DNA from 2 places in the Tuberibacillus sp. Marseille-P3662 genome. Region 2 is predicted to be linked to the other one. Evidence: predicted binding sites of a transcription regulator. Region 2 holds the regulator's gene; the other holds the start of a gene.
The links. The regulator Rex, encoded in region 2, represses fermentation and respiration genes when NADH is low (regulators of the CRP and FNR family bind a similar motif). The targets are predictions, from matches to a motif close to TTGTGAAATATTTCACAA.
Positions count from the first base shown of each region.

Region 1 (3,423 bases), on a different contig from region 2:
AACGCCAGCTGTTTCAAAAGCATAGTTAACTCCTCCGCCTGTTGCTGAACGGATGTTTTCCACAGCATTTGGATCTCGAGAATCAAAGGTCGATGTTGCACCTATTTTTTTAGCAAATTCAAGTTTATCTGGGTTAATATCGACTGCGATAATTTGACGAGCCCCTGCTAAAACAGCACCAAGCAACGCATTAAGTCCAATGCCACCCAGTCCTACGACAGCGACACTGCTTCCAGGTTTTACACGAGCTGTATTGATAACGGCCCCGACACCTGTAATAACCGCACAACCAAAGATAGCAACTTTGTTCAATGGCACTTCTGGATCAACTTTGATCACTGAGTTTCGAGATACCACGGCATATTCGGCAAAACCGGAAACGCCCAGATGATGGTTGACAGGCCCATGATCAGAATGAAGTCGACGTTCTCCTGAGAGTAATACACCTTCATTATTGACGGCTGCTCCGGTTTCGCACAAAGCTGGCCGTCCTTCCTGACAAGGCAGGCAATGTCCGCAACTCGGAACAAATGAACAGACGACATGATCTCCAGGCTTTAAACCGGTAACACCTTCACCGACCTCGGTAATGACACCAGCTGCTTCATGGCCGAGTGCCATAGGCGTTGGTCTTGGACGACTGCCGTTAATGACAGATAAATCCGAATGGCACAAGCCAACAGCCTTAACTTGAACAAGGACTTCGTCTCTCTCAGGACCATCTAATTCTAGGGTTTCAACTTTTAAAGGCTGGCTTTCAGCATAGGGAGTGGGGCGTCCCATCTCATGTAGAACAGCTGCTCGTGTTTGCATTTGAATACTCCTTTCGATCATTACTCATAATAGCCTTCGGTTGATTTACGGAAGGTTTTAAATTGGTCTGCATCGTGACCATACCAAACGACAGCGTTCGTTTCTCTTGCCAAACGTTTTATTTTGTTTACAGCTTTCGCCCAACCCACGGAGTCATATATAATGCCAGGTGGTTTTATTGGCGGCCCATAGCTTTCAGCAGTATAGATAGCATCAGAGGCGAGTATAATAGAGCCTGTATCAGGTAATTCAACTTGAAGGCCAATCATGCCCCAAGCATGGCCGCTTCCAAAATTAAGAATTTTAACCCCTTCCACAAGTTCCAAATGATCCTCGTCTGGTTTAACGGTTTGCCATTGTAGATTATTCTTGATCCATGCATTGATGTCGGCCCAAATGTAGGCGCCTTCACTTTGATTTCGAGCAAAGGTTCGTAGGGCGCCGTTTAATTCATCATCGTGAACAATAACCGTTGCGTTGGTAAATAACTCCAAGCAACCCGCATGATCTAAATGGAGATGGGATGCAACAACATACTTGATGTCCTCGGGGCGAACGCCTAACTGTTCTAATCGGTTATGCAAGTAACATTCTTCACTAGCTTTCCATGGGAACCCTTTCTGAGTAGCTTCATTCCAACGTCCCTCGGGTCCCATCGAATTTGGATTACAGGCCGTATCAAATAAAATCTTTCCTTCCGGATGATCAATAAGCACAGTGTAAATAGGGAATTCAACCATTTCATTGGGGGCGTGGGGATCATCCACGGTCGCCTGATTGGATGTGGCGATCATTAAATTTTTGTCCATGCTCATTCGGCCATTGTCCATCACATAAAGCTTAGGTCTCGACTTGTTGATATTTACCATTGTTTTAACTCCTCCTTTTTAAACAAGATTCATTATTGTATATGCAATTGTAGTGCCAAAATATAGAAGGGCATGACAAGCCTAAAAAGATATTTTGTTGGTGAAAAAAATCACCATACGGATAGGAATTTTCCTGGAAGTATAGAAATTTTAATGGTGAAAAAAGTCACCATCATGTTCTGAAAATCACCAGAGGTGGAGGGTTAAAAATGACATCTCTCAATAAAAAAATGGCGTCAATCATAGAATTTTCTACAGATGGCATCTATGTTGTCGATCAAGATGGTGTGACCATTTTGGTTAATTCAGCTTATGAAGAGATGACTGGTTTTCGAAGAGATGAATTGGTTGGCCATCATATGACTGATTTAATGAATCAGGGCTATATTGACCAATCGGTATCTTTACTTGTCCTTGAAAAGAAAAAGCAAATCTCAATTATGCAGAAAATCAACGGGAAAAAAGATGTGATTGTGACTGGCAATCCAGTTTTTGGCGAATCAGGACAGATTGATATGGTTGTTACAAGCGTTCGCGATATTACATACTTGAACGACATAAGAGGAGAACTAGAGAAGGCAAAAAGCTTTTCCAAAATCAACAATAATCGATATACTTTTAAGCTGAATGATCCGCGTCAGACGATGGTTTTCCAAAGTCAAAAAATGAAGCAGATCTATGACAAAATTAAACTGATTGCGCCTCATCCCACAGGTGTACTTTTATCTGGTCCTTCGGGTACTGGGAAAGAGGTTATTGCAAACATGATTCATAAATTGAGTGATCGGCATGATAAACCTTTTATCAAGGTGAACTGCGGAGCGATTCCTGAGTCACTCATGGAATCGGAGCTATTTGGATATGAGAAAGGTGCATTTACAGGAGCTCATAAGAACGGAAAAATCGGACTACTTGAGTTGGCTAATGAAGGTACGATCATGTTAGATGAGATTGGCGAGATGCCGCAACAATTACAGGTCAAGCTTTTGCGTACCCTCCAAGAAAAGCAAATTCAAAGAATTGGTGGGAGTCATCCAAGAAATTTAAATATCCGAATCATATCGGTGACGAATCAAGATTTAAGAAAACTTGTCACGGAAGGGCGATTTCGCGAAGACCTTTTTTACCGATTGCTTGTTGTCGACATTCAAGTTCCCCCTTTAGTCCAACGGCCTGAAGATATCCAGGAATTAGTCGACCATTATTTTAACTATTATTGCCGGCAATATTCAATTAATAAGTGTCTATCAAATGATACACATAAATTACTAAATGTTTATAATTGGCCAGGTAATGTCAGAGAATTGAGAAACTTGATGGAAAGTATGGTTGTCTCCATACCGTCGAGAACAATTGAGCCACACCATCTCCCTCCACATATTTACCAGAATACGAACATGGATGTTGATCGACCATTATCCTTGAGGGAGCAATTGGAACAGTTTGAAAAACGGATCGTTAAGAATGCAATACAAAAAAATGATTCTATCCGGAAGGCAGCTAAAGAGTTAGGCATGAATCATTCAACGCTAGTTAAGAAAATGAAAAAGTGGCGTGAAGAATGATTTTTTGTATAAATTGAATAATTGCAGCCATTTCCATAAGTTTAGTATGATTTATACAGGATATCGAATGGAGTGGTGAAAAGTGAAGGAAATTTACACACCTTTTGTTAAAAATGACCGGCAAGAGCGTTTGTTTTCAAAAGCAGAGAGACTGGCATCATTGATCAAAGATCGGG
Region 1 covers NZ_FXBS01000006.1:1,533,934-1,537,356, reverse strand. The annotation lists gene B9Y89_RS16340 (zinc-dependent alcohol dehydrogenase family protein) at 1-813, opposite strand, end outside; gene ahlS (AhlS family quorum-quenching N-acyl homoserine lactonase) at 834-1,682, opposite strand; gene B9Y89_RS16330 (sigma-54 interaction domain-containing protein) at 1,892-3,247, shown strand; gene B9Y89_RS16325 (acyl-CoA dehydrogenase family protein) at 3,330-3,423, shown strand, end outside.
Region 1: the regulator Rex is predicted to act here: its motif matches at 1,837-1,854, upstream of ahlS (AhlS family quorum-quenching N-acyl homoserine lactonase).

Region 2 (3,423 bases):
ATTCCTAATCATGGGTACTGCCGACGGCTAGCTATTGATTTTCGTTTGTTAAAGACTTAATCTTTTGTCGATAAGCCATTCGAGAGATCACAATACTTACTTCATAGAGGATGACCAACGGCACCATCACAATCAATTGGGAAATGACATCAGGAGGCGTAATGAAACCTGCCATGATCAAGAGAACAAAGTAAGCATACTTCCGTATCCTGTGCAATAAGGCTGGTGTGACAAGACCCAGCCTCGTTAAGAACATAACAAGAATCGGTAATTGGAAAACAAATCCAAACGGCAATGTGATTTGTAATAAAAAACGAAAGTATTCATTAATGCCAATCTCACTTTCAATATTCAACGACGTGCTTAGATTTCCCATAAAATTTAAGGTATAAGGAAAAAGAATATAATAAGAAAAAGCAAGACCGCCTAGAAATAATAAAACTGCCAATGGGATAAAGGCTAATGTCACTTTTTGTTCCTTTTTATATAGACCAGGCGCAATAAAAGCCCATATTTGGTAGAGTATGAGTGGTAAAGCAATAATAATCCCAATCACAAACGCCATCTGTATAAAAATGTTCAGAGGATCGGTAACCCTGAACGCATTCATGGCAACGCCTTTCGCTTCCTCTGCTTTCTGTAAATACAAAATTAACGGCTTGGATAAGAAGAAGCCAACTACAAAGGCGATGACAAAACCAATGGCGACGATCATCAACCGCCGCCTGAGTTCGTGTATATGTTCCGTCATGCTCATGTACTTATCAGCCATGCTTAATCATCCTGCTTTTTGTTCTTATCGTCATGATTGTCGTCCATAATTCCCTTAGTAGCATTCTTAAATTCCCTGAGCGTATGACCTGCAGCTTTACCTAATTCAGGAAGCTTCTTCGGCCCGAAAATAATTAAAGCGACAACTGCTACAAGAGCAATACTTCCCGCACCGTATCCCATCGTTACGTCACCTCCATGCTGCTATTTAAGCGGATAGTTTTTGAGAAAATAAATGATTGATTGTAACTCGACAGCCAAGTCAATATGATGAACCCTAATGTGATCAGGAACCGAAAGACGGACTGGCGTGAAGTTCAGAATCCCATTAATACCTACAGCAACCAGTTGATCAGCGACTTTCTGCGCAGCGGCTGCTGGCACCGTCAAAATGGCTACAGGGATGTTACCATTTTCAGCTTGTATATCACGCAAATCATCGATGGTCACACCAGCGATTTCCGTACCAATTTTATCTCCATCAACATCATAGGCTTTCACGATTTGTGTGCTATTATTTTTCATAAAATTATAATTCAATAGTGCTGTTCCAAGATTGCCTACACCTACTAACATTACTTCAGTTAACTCATCTTGGTCAAGTGTTTCCCGAAGAAAGTCCAACAACCGTTCCACATTATAACCGTAACCTTTTTTACCCAATGTGCCAAAATAGGAAAAGTCTCGTCTAATAGTGGCCGAGTCAATTTTAACCACATCGCTTAATTCTGAAGACGACACGCAGCTTTTCCCCGATTCAGCGAGGTGACGCAGCGAACGATAATATAGTGGCAGTCGTTTAGCTGTTGCCCTCGGAATCTGCTCATAACTCATATCAATATTTAACCCCCGTCGACGCTTTGGTCAGACTGATAGTCACCACTTTTTCCCCCGGTTTTTTGGACGAGATAAGTCGATGCTATCGTCATACCTTTATCTAACGCTTTGCACATATCATAAACCGTTAAAGCTGCGGCAGATACCGCTGTCAGCGCCTCCATTTCTACACCCGTTTCATTTTTGGTTTTAACGGTAGCATGGATGGCTAGGCATCCTGCTTCTTCCCATGTAAACGTGATGTCAACGCCCGATAGCGATAACGGGTGGCACATCGGAATCCACTGTGAGGTTTGTTTCGCTGCCATAATCCCCGCAACCTGAGCGACTGCAAGTACATCGCCTTTTTCCACCTTTTGCTGTGTCACAGCATCATAAGCTTGCTGATTCATGGTGACGGTTGTACGAGCGATAGCTGTGCGTGACGTTTTTTCCTTAGCGGATACATCAACCATCTTTGCTCTACCTTGGTCATTGACGTGTGTGAGTCGATCCAATACCAAGGCCTCCTTTTATCTTAGTCTTAACACCCATATGGTTGCCACTGGTCTCAGCTATACGATACACTGAAATAAGGATTTGAGGTGTATTCAAGTGATCCTATTACAGACCAATAAAATCAGTAAATCCTATGGTACTGATACCATTTTATCGAATATTAACATAGAAGTACAATCTCATGAACGTGTCGCACTCGTTGGCCGCAACGGCAGTGGTAAAACAACGTTGCTCAAAATTATTTTAAACGAACTTGAAGCCGATGATGGGGATGTCATTTTTGCAAAAGAAACGTCCGTAGGTTATCTTTCCCAGCACACTGCTATTCATTCAGAGCGTTCAATCTATGATGAATTAGCCCTCGTTTTCACTGACCTCATTAACATGGAAACGAAACTCCGGGACATGGAGCAATCCATGAGCGATTCCGACAATATGAGCTCAGATGACTATCAAAAATTGCTGGATGACTACGATCAACTTCAGTCAGCCTTTACTGAACGCGGAGGCTACACCTTTGATGCTGATATCAAAGCCATCCTTAACGGTTTAAATTTCGGCGACTATGATTGGCAGACACCAGTCAGTCATTTGTCAGGTGGACAAAAAACACGTTTAGCCCTTGGCAAATTACTCCTAAAAAAACCTGATTTATTAATTTTGGACGAGCCCACCAACCATTTAGATATTGACACATTAACATGGCTGGAAGGCTATCTACAGCATTATGCTGGAGCCATTCTCGTCGTCTCACACGATCGGTATTTTCTTGACAAATTAATTACAAAAGTCTATGAAATATTTAATACAGTCTCCTTCAAATATGTCGGCAACTATTCACACTTTTTACAAGAACGGGCCGCACGCTACGAGCAACAACTCAAAGCTTATGAAAAACAACAAAAAGAAGTTGCCAAACTTGAAGACTTTATTCAAAAAAATATAGCTCGTGCATCCACATCAAAACGGGCCAAAAGCAGGCGAAAAAAACTGCAAAACATGGAGACGATGGATCGGCCGGATAGCGATCATCCTTCTGCTAAATTTTCTTTTGATATTAAAAAGCAAAGCGGACATGATGTCCTTTTTGTCAGAGATTTAAGTTTTGGCTACGACACATCAGCCTCACTTGCTGACGATGTATCATTTGCCATCACACGGGGCGAAAGTGTCGCTCTCGTTGGCCCTAATGGTATTGGCAAGACAACTTTACTCAAAACATTAGCCGGAGATTTACCGCGTCTTAATGGACAGATAGATATTGGCAGTAATGTGAGCATCGGCTTTTATGATCAGGAACAAGAAGATCTCAATCCC
Region 2 covers NZ_FXBS01000003.1:4,405-7,827, reverse strand. The annotation lists gene tatC (twin-arginine translocase subunit TatC) at 32-772, opposite strand; gene B9Y89_RS01400 (twin-arginine translocase TatA/TatE family subunit) at 775-954, opposite strand; gene B9Y89_RS01395 (redox-sensing transcriptional repressor Rex) at 976-1,605, opposite strand; gene moaC (cyclic pyranopterin monophosphate synthase MoaC) at 1,614-2,105, opposite strand; gene B9Y89_RS01385 (ABC-F family ATP-binding cassette domain-containing protein) at 2,203-3,423, shown strand, end outside.